2 linked regions of the Variovorax paradoxus B4 genome follow. The protein of the gene in region 1 binds, or shares a complex with, the protein of each later gene. Links are inferred from orthologs where the notes say so. Each region holds a gene or a part of one and is shown in the gene's direction. Other genes may lie near its edges. The genes, in order: rodA and mrdA.

What was found.
Region 2: the proteins of rodA (region 1) and mrdA are in contact, whole or in part, in a crystal structure (PDB 6PL5), measured with the Thermus thermophilus proteins. The link is inferred for Variovorax paradoxus B4 from one-to-one orthologs. Residues at the interface, in WP_223903423.1 of Thermus thermophilus: Phe161, Val165, Phe168, Val169, Leu172, Pro198, Tyr199, Glu202, Tyr211, Arg212, Asp213, Gln220, Val221, Gln223, Ser224, Ile226, Ala227, Ile228, Gly229, Ser230, Gly266, Phe267, Val270, Leu274, Tyr277, Gly278, Leu281, Phe285, Leu289, Arg297; in WP_223903432.1 of Thermus thermophilus: Arg4, Ile5, His6, Leu8, Ala9, Phe12, Ala15, Leu16, Leu19, Gly20, Arg22, Ala23, Trp24, Leu26, Gln27, Val28, Tyr31, Tyr34, Leu36, Leu43, Thr45, Asp47, Lys156, Gln157, Gly158, Ser160, Val184, Leu201, Glu202.

Annotation. Positions count from the first base shown.
Region 1 is NC_022247.1:1,089,958-1,099,449, forward strand. Bases 4,498-7,443 are described here. They hold rodA (rod shape-determining protein RodA), read left to right. Parts: upstream 4,498-5,366; coding sequence 5,367-6,521; downstream 6,522-7,443. Other genes in these bases: VAPA_RS04905 (sensor histidine kinase), read left to right, coding at 4,498-5,334; tldD (metalloprotease TldD), read left to right, coding at 6,576-7,443. In the rest of the region: VAPA_RS04890 (ribonuclease catalytic domain-containing protein), read right to left, coding at 1-1,744; VAPA_RS04895 (YqiA/YcfP family alpha/beta fold hydrolase), read right to left, coding at 1,809-2,402; VAPA_RS04900 (response regulator transcription factor), read left to right, coding at 2,735-3,472; more of VAPA_RS04905, read left to right, coding at 3,499-4,497; more of tldD, read left to right, coding at 7,444-8,036; VAPA_RS04920 (hypothetical protein), read left to right, coding at 8,084-8,620; VAPA_RS04925 (3-deoxy-7-phosphoheptulonate synthase), read left to right, coding at 8,846-9,492. UniProt on the Escherichia coli protein: Peptidoglycan polymerase that is essential for cell wall elongation. Also required for the maintenance of the rod cell shape. Functions probably in conjunction with the penicillin-binding protein 2 (mrdA).
Region 2 is NC_022247.1:369,819-379,350, forward strand. Bases 4,091-7,076 are described here. They hold mrdA (penicillin-binding protein 2), read left to right. Parts: upstream 4,091-4,592; coding sequence 4,593-6,560; downstream 6,561-7,076. Other genes in these bases: mreD (rod shape-determining protein MreD), read left to right, coding at 4,091-4,536; fahA (fumarylacetoacetase), read right to left, coding at 6,571-7,076. Also shown: Asp-tRNA(Asn)/Glu-tRNA(Gln) amidotransferase subunit GatA, read right to left, coding at 1-1,411; Asp-tRNA(Asn)/Glu-tRNA(Gln) amidotransferase subunit GatC, read right to left, coding at 1,408-1,707; VAPA_RS01720 (rod shape-determining protein), read left to right, coding at 1,921-2,964; rod shape-determining protein MreC, read left to right, coding at 3,050-4,018; more of mreD, read left to right, coding at 4,015-4,090; more of fahA, read right to left, coding at 7,077-7,839; hmgA (homogentisate 1,2-dioxygenase), read right to left, coding at 7,868-9,193; VAPA_RS01750 (DUF2783 domain-containing protein), read right to left, coding at 9,242-9,439; VAPA_RS01755 (FAD-dependent oxidoreductase), read right to left, coding at 9,448-9,532. UniProt on the Escherichia coli protein: Catalyzes cross-linking of the peptidoglycan cell wall. Responsible for the determination of the rod shape of the cell. Is probably required for lateral peptidoglycan synthesis and maintenance of the correct diameter during lateral and centripetal growth.

The DNA of each region.
Region 1 (9,492 bases):
CTTGCTGCTCCAGGTACTTGAGCGTCCAGAAGCGCTCCATGCCGCCCTGGTAGGCGTTATACGTTGCGTAGGCGGCGTCGAAGCCCGAGAGAATGGAGAACAGGTCCGCATCCTTCGGCTTGAACGGCGCCGCCAGCGCGGCGGTCTTGCCGTGGCGCGCGGCGGCAATGATCTGCCACTGGTTCACGAGGTCGGTGTAGCGGCGCAGCGGCGAGGTGCTCCAGGCATAGCTCTTCACGCCCAGGCCCGCATGCGGCAGGGCCCGCGTGCCCATGCGCACCTTGATGCCGGGCGCCAGGCTGGCCTGGCTGCGGTAGAGCCCGGGCACGCCGAGTTCGCCGAGCCAGCCGCCCCAGCTGCTGTTGGCCAGGATCATGGCTTCGGACACGATCAGGTCGAGCGGCGCGCCGCGCTGGCGCGTGGTGATCTGCACCTGCTCGCTGCCGTTCGGTTCGCCGTCGTTGCCGACGAGGCGGAAGTTGTAGTCGGGCCGGTTGAAGTTCTCGGGCTTGCCGCGCACCACTTCGCGCTGGGCCTTCAGCTGCTTCGCGAGGCGGAACAGGAAGGAGAGCGGCGCGCGCAGCTTCGCAGCGGCTTCGGGCGTGTCCCCGTTCGTGAACGCGGCGTCTTCGAGCCAGGGCTGCGTGACCACCGCGTCGAGCTGGTCGTGCCGCAGGTTGGCCACGATCGGCACGCGTTCGAGTTTGGTCTCGGTCGATTGCAGCTCCAGCGTGGCCTCGTCGAAGCGCGCATAGAGCGACACCGCCGGACGGTCGCCGCCTTCGAGCAGCGTGTAGGTGCTCACGACATCGTCGGGCAGCATGGTGATCTTGTGGCCCGGCATGTAGACCGTGGACATGCGCGCGCGCGCCACCTGGTCGATGGCGCTGCCCGGCGTCAGCGCCAGGCCGGGCGCGGCAATGTGGATGCCTACGGTGACGGTGCCGCTCCCCAAGCCCTGCACCGAAAGCGCATCGTCGATTTCGGTGGTCTGCGAGTCGTCGATCGAGAACGCCTGCACGTCGTCAGCCAGCGGCAGGTCGTCCACGATGGCCGGCGCGGAGAGCGCCGGGAATCCCGTGCCCTTGGGAAAGTTCTCGAACAGGAAGCGCCGCCAGTGGAACTGGTAGGGCGAATCGATGGCGCCGGCGCGCTCCAGCAGCTCGAGCGGGGGGCGCTGCGTGGCGCGCGAGGCATCGACCACGGCCTTGTATTCGGGCGCGTTCTTGTCGGGCTTGAACAGGATCTTGTAGAGCTGCTCGCGGATCGGCTGCGGACAGATGCCCTCGCCCAGCTGGCCGGCCCACTCGACGATCTGCGCCTGGACCACCTTCTTCTTCTCGATGGCGGCCAGCGCCTGCTGCAGGATCTCGGCCGGCGCCTTCTTGAAGCGCCCCTTGCCCGCGCGGCGGAAGTAGTGCGGCGCCTCGAAAAGCGCGAACAGCGCGGCGGCCTGCTGCGCGAGCGTGGGTTTGTCGCTGAAATAGTCGGATGCGAGATCGGCAAAACCGAACTCGCCCTCCGAGGCGAACTCCCAGGCCAGGTCGAGGTCCATCGTGGCCGCGAGCGCGCGCGCCTCGCCGATCAGTTCGGCCGGGGCCGGCTTCTCGAAACGCAGAACGATGTTGGCGCCCTTGACCTTGACGCGCTTGCCGGTGTCGAGCTCGACCTGCGCCGATGCTTCGGCCTCCGACAGCACGCGGCCGCCGAGGTACTTGCCGGCTTCTTCAAACAATACAAACATGCCCGGATTGTCCCAGACTTGGGGAAGCGCCCAGCCCCGGCCGCCGCGCGATGTTTGCCGGGCTTCAGACGGGATTGATGAACGCGATCACGTCGTCGAGGTGGTTTTCCTCGAAATCGGACAGCGCATGGTCGCCGCCCTCGAGCAGCTTGATGTTGCTGTCGGGGTAGCGTGCCGAGGTTTCGTGCCAGTCGAGCGCTTCATCGCCCTTGGCGATGATGGCCAGCACGCGCTCGGGGCGGGTGAGTGCGCCGACCTCCATGGTGCGCAGCTCCTGGATGTACTCGGGCCGGAAATAGAAGTGCTCGGCCGGGTCGTGCCACGCGGTCTGGTCGCCGATGTAGCGCGCGAGGTCGCGCGCCGGGTGCACCGCCGGGTTCAGCAGCACGGTGCGGCAGCGCGTCATGCCGGCCACGTAGGTGGCATAGAAGCCGCCCAGCGAGGAGCCGACCACGGCCATCGACTTGCGCGGCCAGTCCGCGATGCCCTTCATCACCATGTCGATGGCTTCGCGCGGAGAGGGCGGCAATTGCGGACACCACCACTGCAGGTCGGGGTGCTCCCGGGCCACGCGCGCGGCCATCAGCCGCGCCTTGGTGGAGCGGGGCGAGGAGCGGAATCCGTGCAGGTACAACAGATGAGTGGCTTGCGGGTCCATGCGGGGCGGAGACTGGAAGTGGTGCGGTCGACGACACAGCTCCGTTGAAGGAGCCGGTCGATTTTGCATGAGGACCGTGCGCCCGACGCAGTCCCCGGCGCACGGGGCTTCGATATGAGGACTTCCTGCACGCAGGTCTTGGTTTGCCACGGTTGAGGAAGCTCTGGATTCCTGGTTTCAGACTCGGCATGGGCCATATCGAGAGGCCAAAAGTATTCAGCTGAGGCGTGCAGCCGAACTCGCAAGTCAGTGCGAGTTTCAGGGCCCGCGCAGGTGTCCGCATCCCATGAAAACGGGAGGTCCACCGGCCCTTTTGCCATGCGCCGAAGCTTATGCTCAAGCCCATGAATATCGAGGCCATGGATCCCGGGAAGACGCACCGCTGGGGCGTGCTCGTGGTCGAGGACGACAGCCGCGCGCGCGCCTTCTTCGAGGCGAGCGTGCAGCGCAGCGCCAGCCTTTTCTGGCTTGGAAGCGCCGGCACGGTGCACGAAGCATTGGCGTGGATGGCCCAGACCACCATCATTCCCGACGTGCTGCTCGTCGATCTCGGCATGCCCGACGGCAGCGGGCTCGACGTGATCCGCGAGGCCGTGGCGCGCTTTCCCGGTTGCGAGCCGCTGGTGATCTCGGTCTTCGGCGATGAGGAAAACGTGCTTGCCAGCATCGAGGCCGGCGCCGTCGGCTACATCCACAAGGACGCCGCGCCGGAGGACATTGCACAGACCATCGTGGAGATGAAGGCCGGTGCCTCGCCCATCTCGCCCATGATTGCGCGGCGGGTGCTGGCCAAGTACCGCAGCCTGCAGCTGGCGGGAACGCTCGCCGCCGCCCCGCCCGAGGCGGCCATCGGCAACACCGCGCCCAGCCTGCTGTCCGCTCGCGAGCACGAGGTGCTGACCTTGATAGCGCGCGGTTTTTCCTACGCCGAAATTGCACGCCTCAAGGGCCTGAGCGTGCACACGGTGCAGACACACATCAAGAATCTCTACGGCAAGCTGGCCGTGCATTCCAAGAGCGAGGCCGTGTTCGAGGCCACGCGCCTCGGCTTGTTGTCCCACCCGGGGTGAGTCGCGTGGCCGGGCGCATGTTCGGAATGCCGGCGAGGGCATTTTTTGCGCTGTGGCTCGCGGCAGTCCTGATGGTCGCGGCGGATGCCGCGATGGCCGCACCGGCGCAGGGCCCGATCGAACTTCGGCGCGGCACCGTGTCGACCACTGTCGACGGCGTGACGCACAAGGCGCCGGTCGAGCTTTCCTACCACTGGGACCGCCAGCACGGAGGCCGCCCGGGCCACGCGACGTTCGAACTGCCGTTCACGCTCGAGGCTGCGCCCGAGGCGCCCTGGGGCATCTTCATTCCCCGCGCAGGCAGCGTTCTCGAGGTGTGGCTCAACGACGCGCTGCTGCAGGTCTACGGCGACCTGGCCCGCGGCAATGGGGCGGACTACGCCAAGGCGCCTCTGTACGTGCCGGTTCCGGGGCACTTGCTGAAAGCCGGCGAGAACCGCCTGCAGGTTCGCATACGCGCCGACAGCGCCCGCAGGGCCGGGCTTTCGCGCGTGACCATCGGAGCCGCGACGCCGGTGCGCACCGATCTCTTCGAGAGCGCCTATGCCTGGCGCTTTACCGGCTCGGTGCTCCTGACCGCTTTCAGCCTGATCGTCGGCAGCATCGCACTGGCGCTGTGGCTCACCCAGGTGGACGCCGCCGCCATCGGATGGCGCCGGCGCGACAGCCTCTATTTCTGGGCCGCGCTGGCCGAGTTCTGCTGGGCGATCCGGGTGGCCGACGGCGTGATTGCCGAACCGCCTCTCCCCTGGGGTGCCTGGGGTGTGCTCATGGCCACCTGCTATGCGGGCTGGGCCGCGTCCGCCATGATGTTCTGCTATCGCCTCGCAGGCTGGGACCGCCGCCCGCGCATGCGCTGGCTGCGCTGGCCGATGGCTGGCGTGGTGGCCGGAACCTTCGGGGCGAGCGCAATGGCGCTTTACCACGAAGAGCCCTATTGGCTCACCGGCTGGCTCGCGCTGGAGATCGGGTTCGTTGCGCTGTTCGTCGGTGCCTTCGCCGTGGCAACCATCCGGCGGCCGAACGTGGGCCGCCTGCTCGTGGCTGCCGCCGCGCTGGTGACGCTGGGCTTCGGCACCCGCGACTGGCTTGTGATCCGCCTGAGCGACGCCTACGGCGAGACCACCTGGGTGCGCTATTCCTCCGTGTTCTTCGGCATCGCGCTGCTCCTGATCGTCTTGCGGCGCTTCCATGCCGCGAGCGTCCAGGCGCGCGGCTCGGTCGCCGCCCTGGCCGAACGCGTCGCGCAGCGCGAGCGCGAACTCGCATCCACCTTCGCCGCGCTGGAACAGGTGGCGCGCGACCAGGCGCGCACCCACGAGCGCGAGCGCATCCTGCGCGACATGCACGATGGCGTGGGCTCGCACATCAGCTCGGCCATCCGGCAGTTGCAGTCGGGCCAGGCCAGCCCGGAGGAACTGCTGCGGACGCTGTGCGACTCGCTCGACCAGCTCAAGCTGGCCATCGACTCCATTCACCTGCCGCCGGGCGACGTCGGCGCCCTGTTGGCGGCGCTGCGCTACCGGCTGGAGCCGCGCCTGGCGGCCGCGGGCATTCAGTTCGAATGGGCGTTGGACGAGGTGCCCGACGTGAAGCGGCTCGATGCGCAGGCCATGCGGCAATTGCAGTTCCTGCTGTTCGAGGCGATTTCCAACGTGTTGCAGCATGCCCAGGCGAAGACCCTCCGGATCGAAGCCGAAGCGGTGGCCGGCACCGTGCAGCTGCGCGTGATCGACGACGGCCGGGGATTCGACGCGCAGCGCGTGCCCAGGGCGCTTGCGGAGCGCGCCGCCGCCATCGGCGCCCGGCTGGCGCTCGAAAGCCGACCGGGGCGCACGGTCGTTCAGCTCGGCTTCGGCTGAGGTGCCCCGCGGGGCGCGGATAATCCGCCCCCATGTCCGCAGTGTTCAACCAGCCTTCCCTGGCGCGCCGGGTCGCACCCATCTTCCAGGGGTTCGACGGCTTTCTGGCCTTCGCCGTGCTGTTGCTGGTCTTTGCCGGGCTGTTGACCATGTATTCGTCGGGCTACGACCATGGCTCGCGCTTCGCCGACCACGGCCGCAACATGCTGCTGGCAGGCTTCATCATGTTCGTGGTGGCCCAGGTGCCGCCGCAGCGGCTGATGGTGGCCGCCGTGCCGCTCTATACGATGGGCGTGGCGCTGCTGGTGGCGGTGGCGCTGTTCGGCATCACCAAGAAGGGCGCGCAGCGCTGGATCAACGTGGGCGTGGTGATCCAGCCCAGCGAAATCCTCAAGATCGCAATGCCGCTGATGCTCGCCTGGTGGTTCCAGCGCCGCGAGGGCCAGCTGCGGCCGCTCGACTTCGTGGTGGCCACGGTGCTGCTGGCGGTGCCGGTCGGGCTCATCATGAAGCAGCCCGACCTGGGCACCTCGCTGCTGGTGCTGGCGGCCGGGCTGGCAGTGATCTTCTTTGCCGGGCTGCCCTGGAAGCTGATCGTGCCGCCGGTGGTGATCGGCGCCGTGGCGGTCACGCTGATCGTGGGCTTCGAGTCGCAGCTGTGCGCCGACGGCGTCGACTGGCGCGTGCTGCACGACTACCAGAAGCAGCGCGTGTGCACACTGCTCGACCCGAGCAAGGACCCGCTGGGCAAGGGCTTCCACATCATCCAGGGAATGATCGCCATCGGTTCGGGCGGAGTCGGCGGCAAGGGCTTCATGCAGGGCACGCAGACGCACCTCGAATTCATTCCCGAGCGCACCACCGACTTCATCTTCGCCGCCTATTCCGAGGAGTTCGGGCTCGTCGGCAACCTGGCGCTGATCGGGGCCTTCATCCTGCTGATCTTCCGCGGCCTGGCCATCGCCGCGACGGCGCAGACCCTGTTCTCGCGTCTGCTGGCGGGCGCGGTCACGATGATTTTCTTCACCTATGCCTTCGTCAACATGGGCATGGTGAGCGGCATCCTGCCGGTGGTGGGCGTGCCGCTGCCGTTCATCAGCTATGGCGGCACTGCCATGGTCACGCTGGGGCTGGGGCTGGGCATCCTGATGTCGATTGCCCGGGCCAGGAAGCTCGCCCAGAACTAGCGCTTAGTGCCCTTGGGCCCGGCACGGAAGAGGGCGGCTGCCTAGAATGGCGGAATGATCTCTCGCGAACCCACCATCGAGCGCCTCGCCACGGCGCAACAGCTCCTGCTCACGCCCTTCGGCCTCGACGAATCGCACCTGAGCAAGGCCCTGGCCGAGATCACCGCGCACAGGGTGGATGACGCCGATCTGTACTTCCAGTACACGCGCAGCGAGGGCTGGAGCCTCGAAGAGGGCATCGTCAAGACCGGCAGCTTCAGCATCGACCAGGGCGTCGGCGTGCGCGCGGTCAGCGGCGAGAAGACGGCCTTCGCCTATTCGGACGACATCTCCGAGGCTTCGCTGCTCGACGCGGCCCGCACGGTGCGCTCGATTTCCTCCGCAGGCCGCACCGGCCGCGTGAAGACCGCAACCCGCAAGATCGCCTCGAGCCGGTCGCTCTACAACGGCATCGACCCCATTTCCACCCTCGACAGCACGGCCAAGGTCAAGCTGCTCGAAAAGGTCGAGAAGCTGGCGCGTTCGCGTGACCCGCGCGTGGCGCAGGTCATGGCGGGCCTCGCGAGCGAATACGACGTGGTGCTGGTGGCGCGTGCCGACGGCACGCTGGCGGCCGATGTGCGCCCGCTGGTGCGCCTGTCGGTCACCGTGATCGCCGAGCAGAACGGCCGGCGCGAGGTCGGCTCCGGCGGCGGCGGCGGGCGCTTCGGCCTCGCCTACTTCAACGACGCGCAGATCGCCGAATACGTCGACCAGGCCGTGAAGGCCGCATTGACCAACCTCGATGCCCGTCCGGCGCCCGCCGGCGAGATGACCGTGGTGCTCGGTTCCGGCTGGCCCGGCATCCTGCTGCACGAAGCCATCGGCCACGGCCTGGAAGGCGACTTCAACCGCAAGGGCTCCAGCGCCTTCTCGGGCCGCATCGGCCAGCGCGTGGCGGCCAAGGGCGTGACGGTGCTCGACGACGGCACCATTGCCGACCGCCGCGGTTCGCTCAACGTCGACGACGAAGGCAACGCCAGCCAGCGCAACGTGCTCATCGAGGACGGCATCCTCAAGGGCTACATCCAGGATTCGCTCAACGCGCGCCTCATGAAGGTCAAGCCCACGGGCAACGGCCGCCGCGAGAGCTATGCCCACGTGCCGATGCCGCGCATGACCAACACCTACATGCTCGGCGGCGACAAGGACCCGAAGGAAATCGTGGCCAGCATCAAGAAGGGCCTCTATGCCACCAACTTCGGCGGCGGGCAGGTCGACATCACGAGCGGCAAGTTCGTGTTCTCGGCCAGCGAGGCTTTCTGGGTCGAGAACGGCAAGATCCAGTATCCCGTGAAGGGCGCGACCATCGTGGGCAACGGCCCCGATGCGCTCACCCGCGTGACCATGATGGGCAACGACATGGCGCTCGATTCGGGCGTGGGCACCTGCGGCAAGGAAGGCCAGAGCGTGCCGGTCGGCGTCGGCCAGCCCACCTTGCGGATCGATGGTTTGACCGTAGGCGGAACGGCCTGAGGGCTTGCTAAGCTCCGCTCCTCGATTTTTACAAAGAGGAGCATTCGATGAGGATCAGGATCAACTCGTCTGCGGCCCTGTGGGCCGTGACTGCCGCGGTGGCATTGTTGGCGACGGCGGGCTGCGCATCCCGCGGCGGTTCGGGCGGCGGCCAGCCCGCGGCGGCACCCGCTGCCGCGCCGGCGGCATCGGCCCGTGGCGGCGCCAAGGCCGGCATGGATGCCAAGGGCAATGTGATCGATTCCTCCAAGGTCGAAGCCGGCAGCGGGCGCACCGTCAAGGGCCTGAATGGCTACGAAGGCGAGATCACCGGCAATCCGGCGCGCAACAGCAGGTTCACCCGGCTGCAGATCGGCATGAGCGCCAGGCAGGTCACCGACCTTGCCGGCCCGCCGACCGACCAGGGCGCCTACGTGACGGGCAAGGCCTTCATCCCGTTCTATTTCGGCAGCGACCGCCATCGCTACGAGATGACCTACAAGGGCCAGGGCCGCCTGGTCTTCGCGGGCGGCGGCATGGGCGACTACTCCAGCGGCAACCTGATCTGGATCATTCACAACCCCAACGAATCCGGCTACCGTTGAGCCGTTCGTAGCCGGGCCTTTGCCCGGCCTTTTGTTTTCCGTGCTACATTTCGCCCACATGTCCGCCCTCCGCGCTTATTTCTTTGCCTACTTTTGGTTCCCGGTTTCCGGCGGACGAGAGGCGAGCGCGTAAAGCAAACGAACACCCTCCCAAAACCGCCGGCGCCTCGAGCCCCGGCGGTTTTTTTATGCCCTGACGATATCCACTCAAACAAGGAAAGCACCATGAGCACGAACACTGCCCCCGCCGGCGACAGCTGGTATGCGAGCGTCGAAAAAACCAGCAAGACCGACGACGAACGCATCAAGGACATCAACGTGCTGCCCCCTCCCGAACATCTGATCCGCTTCTTTCCGATTCGCGGCACGCCGGTCGAAACGCTGATCGAGGGCACCCGCCGCAACATCCACAACATCATGGCGGGCAAGGATGACCGGCTGCTGGTGGTCATGGGCCCCTGTTCGATCCACGACCCGGCCGCGGCGCTCGAATACGCCCGCCGCCTGAAGGTCGAGCGCGAAAAGTACGCCGGAACGCTCGAGATCGTGATGCGCGTGTACTTCGAGAAGCCGCGCACCACGGTCGGCTGGAAGGGCCTGATCAACGACCCGTACCTCGATGAGAGCTATCGCATCGACGAGGGCCTGCGCATGGCGCGCCAGCTGCTGATCGACATCAACCGGCTCGGGCTGCCGGCAGGCAGCGAGTTCCTCGACGTGATCTCGCCCCAGTACATCGGCGACCTGATCGCCTGGGGCGCCATCGGCGCGCGCACCACCGAAAGCCAGGTGCACCGCGAACTGGCCTCCGGCCTCTCGGCGCCCATCGGCTTCAAGAACGGCACCGACGGCAACATCCGCATCGCCACCGA
Region 2 (9,532 bases), 720 kb from region 1 along the record:
TGAAGTAGTTGCCGATCAGCTGCAAACCGACGGGCATGCCGGTTTCATCGAAGCCCGCGGGCGCGCTCATGCCCGGCAGCCCGGCCAGCGAGGCCGGCAGCGTGAAGATGTCGGCCAGGTAGTCGGCCACCGGGTCGCCGCCGTGCTCGCCGATCTTCCAGGCGGTGGTCGGCGCGGCCGGGCCGGCGATCACGTCGCACTGCCTGAAGGCCTGCTGGAAGTCGTCGGCGATCATGCGGCGCACCTTCTGCGCCTGCAGGTAGTAGGCGTCGTAGTAGCCGTGCGAGAGCACGTAGGTGCCGATCATGATGCGGCGCTTCACCTCGTCGCCGAAGCCTTCGGCGCGCGTGCGCTCGTACATGTCGGCCAGGTCCTTGTACTGCTTGGCGCGGTGGCCGAACTTCACGCCGTCGAAGCGGCTCAGGTTGCTTGAGGCTTCGGCCGCGGCCAGGATGTAGTACACGGGAATCGAGAGTTCGGTGAGCGGCAGCGTGACTTCGACCCGCCTGGCGCCGAGCTTCTCGTACTGCGACAGCGCGGCATCGATGGCCGCGCGCACGCCTGGCGCCACGCCTTCGCCGAAGAACTCCTTCGGCACGCCGATGCGCAGGCCTTCGAGCGAGTCGTCGAGCGAGCGGCCGAAGTCTTCGGCGGGCTTGTCGAGCGAGGTCGAATCGCGGTCCAGGTCGGGGCCGCAGAAGGCCGACAGCAGCAGCGCGCAGTCTTCGGCCGAGCGGGCCATCGGGCCGGCCTGGTCGAGGCTCGATGCGAAGGCCACCATGCCGTAGCGCGAGGCGCGGCCGTAGGTCGGCTTGATGCCGGTCACGCCGCAGAAGGAGGCCGGCTGGCGGATCGAGCCGCCGGTGTCGGTGCCGGTGGCCGCGGGGGCCAGGCGTGCCGCCACGGCCGCCGCGCTGGCGCCCGAGGAGCCGCCCGGAATACGCTCGCGGTTCCACGGGTTCTGCACCGGCACGGCCTTGTCGTGGCCCACGGCGGGCACGGCGACGTTCTCGTTGGCCGAGCCCATCGCGAATTCGTCGCAGCTCAGCTTGCCCAGCGTGACCGCGCCGGCCTCGGCCAGGCGGCGCACCACGGTGGCGTCGAAGGGCGAGCGGTAGCCCGCGAGCATCTTGGAGCCGGCGGTGGTGGCGAAATCGGTGGTGACGAAGATGTCCTTGTGCGCAATCGGCACGCCGGCCAAGGCGGGCGCGTTGCCCTTGGCGATGAGCGCGTCGGCCGCGCGGGCCTGGGCCAGCGTGACTTTCTCGTTCACGTCGACGAAGGTGCCGAGCGATTCGTGGGCCTTCATGCGGCCAAGGAAGACCTGCGAGGCCTCGACGGCCGAAACCTTGCGCTCGGCCAATGCCTTGGCGAGCGCGGCCACGCCCATTTGATGCAATTCGCCGCTCATTCGATCACCTTCGGCACGAGGAACAGGCCGGCTTCGACGGCCGGGGCGCTCTTCTGGTTGGCTTCGCGGTTGTCGGGTTCGCTCACCAGGTCGTCGCGCAGGCGCAGCGTGATGTCCTCGACGGCCGCGACCGGATGGGCCAGCGGCTCCACCCCCGCGGTGTCGACCGAACGCATGCGTTCGACCAGGTCAAAAAAGCCGTTGATCTGGCTGAGCATGCGCTCGCTTTCGTCGGAAGCAAGCTGCAGCCGTGCCAGGGAGGCAATGCGTGCAATATCTGAGGCGGAAAGTGACATGGGTCGGACCGGTCGAAAAACCGGAAGTAATCGCACGCCGGAGAGGGTGCTAACACGGGATTCAGAGGGGATTCGGGTATTATCCCGCCTTTGCCGCAACCCCCGCGAACGCGCCGGCTTTTGCGCCAAAAACGATCAATTCACCCCGTCATACGACCCAAAAACAGAGCGACGACCTGCCGACGCGCAGGCGTGCTCCAGAGGATTCCGCACATGTTTGGAGCTTTCCGTCGGTACTTTTCCACCGACCTTGCGATCGACCTCGGCACCGCCAACACCCTGATATTCGCCCGCAACAAGGGCATCGTGCTGGACGAGCCCTCGGTCGTCGCCATCCGCCATGAAGGCGGCCCCCACGGCAAGAAGGTGATCCAGGCCGTCGGCCGGGAAGCCAAGGCCATGCTGGGCAAGGTGCCCGGGAACATCGAGGCCATCCGCCCGATGAAGGACGGCGTGATTGCCGACTTCGTGATCACCGAGCAGATGATCAAACAGTTCATCAAGATGGTGCACCCGCGCACGCTGCTCACGCCGAGCCCGCGCATCATCATCTGCGTGCCCTGCGGCTCGACCCAGGTCGAGCGCCGCGCCATCAAGGACGCGGCCGAGGCGGCTGGCGCCACCTCCGTCTACCTCATCGAGGAACCCATGGCCGCGGCCATCGGCGCCGGCCTGCCCGTCAGCGAGGCTTCGGGCTCGATGGTGGTCGACATCGGCGGCGGCACCACCGAAGTGGGCGTCATCAGCCTGGGCGGCATGGTCTACAAGGGCTCGGTGCGCGTGGGCGGCGACCGCTTCGACGAAGCCATCATCAACTACATCCGCCGCAACTACGGCATGCTGATCGGCGAGCCGACGGCCGAAGTCATCAAGAAGAACATCGGTTCGGCCTTCCCGGGCTCCGAGGTCAAGGAGATGGAGGTCAAGGGCCGCAACCTCTCCGAAGGCGTGCCGCGCAGCTTCACCATCAGCAGCAACGAAGTGCTGGAAGCCCTGACCGACCCGCTCAACAACATCGTCTCGGCCGTGAAGAACGCGCTGGAGCAGACGCCGCCCGAACTGGGCGCCGACATCGCCGAGCGCGGCATGATGCTGACCGGCGGCGGCGCGCTGCTGCGCGACCTGGACCGCCTGCTGGCCGAGGAAACCGGCCTGCCGGTGCTGGTGGCCGAAGACCCGCTGACCTGCGTGGTGCGCGGCTGCGGCATTGCCCTCGAGCGCATGGACCGTCTGGGCAGCATCTTCACGAGCGAGTAAAAGGCGAAAGCCATCATCGGCCGGCCTCTGCTCGCGCAGGCCGGCTTTTTTGCCATCTGACGTTGCACACAGCCAGGCCTGAACCATGCCCTTGGGCACGCTCGATCGCACAGCCCCGCCCCTGTTCAACCAGGGACAGTCGGCGCTCAGCAAGCTGATCTTCTTCGGCGCGCTCGCGCTGTTCCTGATGGTGGCCGACGCGCGCTTCCATCTCGTGCAGCCCCTGCGCGCGGCCGTCGGCGCGGTGCTCTACCCGGTGCAATGGCTGGCGCTCAAGCCGGTGCAGCTGGTGGTCGGCGGCAGCCGCTATTTCGAAGACCTGCAGGCGGCCCAGCGCAACGAGGACGAGGCGCGCAAGGCGCTCATGCTGCAGGCCGAGCGCGCGAGCCAGGCCGACACGCTCGCGCAGGACAACGCGCGGCTGCGCGCGCTGCTCGAGCTGCGCCAGACCACCCAGGCGCCGGGCCGCGCGGCCGAGGTGCTGTATGACGCGGCCGACCCGTACACGCGCAAGATCGTCATCGACCAGGGGCTCACGCAGGGCGTGGCCGCCGGGTCGCCCGTGATCGACGCGCACGGCGTGCTGGGACAGGTGACGCAGGTGCAGCCGTTCACGAGCGAAGTCACGCTGGTGATCGACCGCGATCTTTCCATTCCCGTGCAGAACACCCGTACCGGCGTGCGCAGCGTGGCCTTCGGCGATGCGTCGGCGCATGGCGGCGGACTCGAGCTGCGCTTCATGGCCGCCAATGCCGACCTGCAGGAGGGCGACCTGCTGTCCACCAGCGGCGTCGACGGCGTCTATCCGCCCGGCCTGCCGGTGGCGAAGATCGAGCGCATCGAGCGCCGCGCCGATTCGGCCTTTGCGCGCATCTACTGCGTGCCGCTGGCCCGCGTGACGGCTGCGCGCTACGTGCTGGTGCTCGCGCCCACCGGGGCTCCCTCGGCGCCGCCGCCCGCGCCGGCCGCCGCCGTGGTGCGCAAGAAGCCCGAGGCCAAGCCGGCCGGGAAGGCCGACAAGGCCGACAAAAAAGCCGCGGAGCGCGCCCGATGATCAAGCGTCCCGGACAACAGCAGCTCCTGCTGCCCGTGAGCCCGCTGTTCATGTGGGCGAGCCTGGTGGTGGCGCTGCTCATCAACATGATCCCGATCGGCCGCGCCGCATGGATGCCCGACCTGCTCGCGCTGGCCATCGTGTTCTGGGGCGTGCACCAGCCGATGCGCGTGGGCATCGGCGCGGCCTTCGTCTTCGGGCTGTGCATGGACGTGCACCAGGCGTCCATGCTGGGCCAGCATGCGCTGTCCTACACCACGCTGGGCTTCTTCGCGATCACCATCCACCGGCGCCTGCTGTGGTACCCGGTGGCCTCGCAGGCGCTGCAGGTGCTGCCGCTGTTCGCGTTGTCGCAGCTCATCGAGGTCATCACGCGGATGATCGGCGGCGGCGTGTTCCCGGGCTGGAGCGTGCTGATCTCGCCGGCCGTCGAGGCGGCGCTGTGGCCGCTGGCAACTGCCTTGCTGCTGGCCCCCCAGCTTCGCACGCCGGACCCCGACGAGAACCGGCCGCTATGAGTTCGCCCGCATTTGCCATGGCCACGGCCCGCGCCTAAGCTCGCACTTTCGCCGCCATGACCGAAATCCGCAACGTCGCCGCCGATCTCGCGCGCTTCAAGCGCCGCGTGGTCGTGATCGGCCTCGTGGTGCTCTTCGCGTTCAGCCTGCTCGGCGCCCGCCTGTTCTACCTGCAGGTGGTGCGGCATGAAGACCTGGCGGAACAGGCCGAGAGCAACCGCACGGCCATCGTGCCCGTGGTGCCCAACCGCGGCCTGATCCTCGACCGCAACGGCATCGTGCTGGCCTCGAACTATTCGGCCTACACGCTGGAGATCACGCCTTCGAAGGTGGGCGACGTCGAGGAGACCATCGAGAGCCTCACCCAGGTGCTCGAGGTTTCGCCGCGCGACCGCCGCCGCTTCAAGCGCCTGCGGGAGGATTCGCGCAGCTTCGATTCCATTCCCATCCGCACCCGCCTGAGCGACGAGGAGGTCGCGCGCTTCGCCGCGCAGCGCTACCGCTTCCCGGGCGTGGAGATCAAGGCCCGGCTGTTCCGCAATTACCCGCACGCCGAGCTGGCCTCGCACGTGCTCGGCTACATCGGCCGCATCAACCAGCGCGAGAAGACCGCGATGGAAGACTGGGCCGAGGAAGACCAGGCCAACTACAAGGGCACCGACTACATCGGCAAGCTGGGCATCGAGCAGAGCTACGAGAAGACGCTGCATGGCCAGACCGGCGTCGAGCAGATGGAAACCTCGGCCGGCGGCCGCGCGGTGCGCCGGCTCGCCAGCCACCCGGCCACGCCCGGCAACACCGTGATGCTGTCGCTCGACATCAAGCTGCAGAAGCTGGTGGAAGACATGTTCGGCGACCGCCGCGGCGCGCTGGTGGCCATCGACCCCAGGACCGGCGAAGTGCTGGCCTTCGTGAGCAAGCCCACCTTCGACCCCAACCTGTTCGTCGAAGGCATCGACACCGAGAGCTGGCAGGCGCTGACCGAATCGCTCGACAAGCCGCTCTTGAACCGCGCGCTGCGCGGCACCTATCCGCCCGGCTCCACCTACAAGCCTTTCATGGCGCTGGCGGCGCTGCAGACCGGCAAGCGCGGCCCGAACGTGGTGGTGAACGACCCCGGCTACTTCAACTTCGGCGGCCACCGTTTCGGCAGCCCCGAGGGCAACATCGGGGGCGTCGACATGCGCCGCTCGATCCAGCTGTCGAGCAACATCTACTACTACTCGCTGGCCAACGAAATGGGCGTGGACCTGATCCACGACTTCATGAAGCCGATGGGCTTCGGGCAGATCACCGGCATCGACCTGGGCGGCGAGGTGCGCGGCGTGCTGCCGAGCACCGAATGGAAGCGCAACGCCTACAAGCGGCCCGAGCAGAAGAAGTGGTATGCGGGCGAAACCATTTCGCTCGGCATCGGGCAGGGCTACAACGCTTTCACGATGCTGCAGCTCGCGCAGGCCACGGCCATCGTGGCCGACGGCGGCCTGAAACACAAGCCGCACCTCGTGCTGGCCACGCGCAACACGGTGAGCGGGCAGGTGGTGCCGCTGCCCCAGCCGCCGGCCGAGAACCTGGGCTACACCGCGGCCAACGTCGCGGTGGTTCGCGAGGGCCTGACCAGCGTGGTCACCAGCGGCACCGCGCGCGGCGTGTTCGCCGGCGCGGGCTACCAGGCGGCGGGCAAGACCGGCACCGCCCAGGCCGTGACGCAGGCGCAGAACACCAAGTACAACGCCAAGGCGCTCGAGGAGCACCAGCGCGACCACGCCCTGTTCATGGCTTTCGCTCCGGCCACCGATCCGAAGATCGCGCTGGCGGTGGTCGTCGAGAACGCCGGCTGGGGTGCGGGCGCCGCAGCGCCCATTGCACGCCGCGTGTTCGACTACTGGCTGATGGACCAGTATCCGAGCGAAGCCGACATGGCCGCCATCAGGGTCGGAAAGGCCACCGCGCCGATCGGCAAGCCGCGCGTTGCCAGCGAAGTGGCGTGGCCGGCTGCGGCCTCCGCCGCGCCCGCGCCCTGAGCCTCCTGCCTCAGGCCACCGTACCGCTGACTTCGCCCAGGCCGATGCGCACTGCGCCCGCGCGCTCGCAGTGGCCGCGGATGACCAGCGTATCGCCGTCTTCGAGGAAGGTGCGCTTCTCTCCGTTGGGCAGCGTGATCGGCTGCTTGCCGCCCTGCGTGAGTTCGATCAGCGAGCCGGCCTCGTCGGGCTTGGGGCCCGAGAGCGTGCCCGAGCCCAGCAGGTCGCCGGGCTGCAGGTTGCAGCCGTTCACCGTGTGGTGCGCGACCAGCTGCGCGGCGGTCCAGTAGGCGGCCTCGGTGGTGTTGCCGCGCGTGAGGCGCGCGGGCGCCACGCCTTCGGCGCGCATCTTCGCGGTCTGCAGCAGCACTTCGAGCGTGATGTCGAGCGCGCCGCTTTCGCGGTTCGAGGGCGCGTCGAGATACGCGAGCGGCTGCGGATCTCCCTCGGGCCGCTCGAACCTGGCGCGGAACGGCGCCAGCGCCTCCATCGTCACGATCCACGGCGACAGCGTGCTCGCGAAATTCTTCGAAAGGAAGGGGCCCAGCGGCTGGTACTCCCAGGCCTGGATGTCGCGCGCCGACCAGTCGTTGAGCAGCGCCACGCCGAACAGGTGGTCTTCGGCCTCGCCGAGGGCAATCGGCTCGCCGAGCGCATTGCCGCGGCCGACGAAGAAGCCCAGCTCCAGTTCGTAGTCGAGCCGCTTCGAGGGACCGAAGCTGGGCTCGGCCGCATCCGGCGCCTTGGTCTGCCCCTGCGGCCGCCTGAAGGCCTGCCCGCTCACGCCGATCGACGAGGCGCGGCCGTGGTAGCCGATCGGCACCCATTTGTAGTTGGGCATCAGCGGCTGGTCGGGGCGGAACAGCTTGCCGATGGTGGTGGCGTGATGGATGCCGGTGTAGAAGTCGGTGTAGTCGCCGATGCGGCAGGGCACGGTCATTTCGGCCCTGGCCTGCGGCAGCAGGGCCTTGGACCATGCGGCCTGCTGGCCGCTGCCTTCGGCGAGGCCGGCGGAGATGGCGGCACGCAGGGCCTGGCGTTCCTTCATGCTCGCGCTCATCAGCGCGTTCATGTCGTCGGTGTCGACCAGGCCGGCAGCCTTCAGGTCGAGCACCTGGTCGCCGATGGCCACGCCGATGCGGAAAGCCTCGCTGCTGCCTGCCGCGCGGAAGCGCCCGAAGGGCAGGTTCTGGATCGGGAAGTCGCAGCCGGCTTCGTTGGCGGAGGCGACCCAGCTGCGCAGCTTCGGGTCATGGGTGGCGTTCAGTGCGGTGGTCATGGGTGTCTTTCTGTATTTGAATCGGCCGTCATGCCTTGAACTGATCGTTGAGACCCGCCCAGCAATCGGCGTAGTCGGTGTCGAGCGCGGGGCTCTGCAGCGCGAAGTTCGTCGGGATGAAGCGGTAGCGGCTCTCGAACATGAAGGCGAGCGTGTTGTCCAGCTTGTGCGGCTTGAGGTCGGCATGCGTGGCCTTGTCGAAGGCTTCCTCGTCGGGGCCGTGCGGCACCATGCAGTTGTGCAGGCTCGCGCCGCCGGGCTTGAAGCCGCCCGGCTTGGCGTCGTATTCGCCGAGCACCAGGCCCATGAATTCGCTCATGAGGTTGCGGTGGAACCATGGCGGACGGAAGGTGTTTTCCATCACCATCCAGCGCGGCGGGAAGATCACGAAGTCGCAGTTCGCGGTGCCGGGCGTGTCGCTGGGCGAGGTCAGCACGGTGAAGATCGACGGATCGGGATGGTCGAAGCTGATGGAGCCGATCACCATGAAATTGGCCGTGTCGTACTTCACCGGCGCCAGGTTGCCGTGCCAGGCGACCACGTTGAAGGGCGACTGCTTCGTCGGCGCCTTCCAGAAGCGGCCGCCGAATTTCTTCACCAGTTCGTAGGCGCCGCCGTCTTCCTCGAAGGCCGCCACGGGGGCCTGGAAGTCGCGCGCGTTGGCCAGGCCGTTCGAGCCGATCGGGCCCAGTTCGGGCAGGCGGAATTGCGCGCCGTAATTCTCGCAGACGTAGCCGCGCGAGGGGCCCGCGCCAGCATCCGAATCCGGCAGTGCGACCTTGAACACCATGCCGCGAGGCAGCAGCGCGATTTCGCCCGGCTTCACGTCGAGCACGCCGAGTTCGGTCGTGATCACGAGGCGGCCCTGCTGCGGCACGATGAGCATCTCGCCGTCGGCGTTGACGAAGGCGCGGCGCTCCATCGAGCGGCCCGCGAGGTACATGAGCGAGCCGATGCCCACCTGCGATTCGGCATCGCCGTTGGCCGCGAGGGTATGCATGCCGTCGATGAAGTCCACTTCGGCCGCGCCGTCGAGCGGCAGCGGATGCCAGCGCAGCGGTTCGGGCGGCAGCGCGATCTCGCGGTCGGCGCCGGTGGTCCAGTGTGCTTGCGCGTACGGCTGGTAGCGGCCCGAGACCACCGACGGCTGCCGGCGATACAGCCAGGTGCGGCGGTTCTCGTGGCGCGGCGCGGTGAAAGCGGTGCCCGAGAGCAGCTCGGTGTACAGGTCGAAGGGGGCGCGCTGCGGGCTGTTGCGGCCCTGGGGCAGGGCGCCCGCAATCGCTTCGCAGGCGTATTCGTTGCCGAAACCGCTCTGGTAGCGCCGCTCGGCATTGTCGATGGGGTTTGCCATGGTGTTCTCTTTCGAAAATCGCGATGAATGAAGTTGGAATGCGTGCGTTCAGCTTGCGCGCGCGGCGTCAAAGGCCTCGCGCAGCACGGCCAGCGAGCCGATGTGGTTGGCCAGCACGAGCACGAGCCGTGCGTTGAAGGCGTGGCTCTCTTCGGTGGAAAGCCCCTGGTGCGCCTCGATCAGCGCCTCGTAGAAATCGTCGGGGGCCTCGAGGTTGGGTGCGGTGATCAGTTGTTGCTGCTGCATGGTAATGCTCATGTCTTTGCCAGTGCGTGGTCGATGGCCGTGCGGATGTCCGCGGCTGTGGGCTGCCGCCAGCGCGCACACACATGCTGGTCG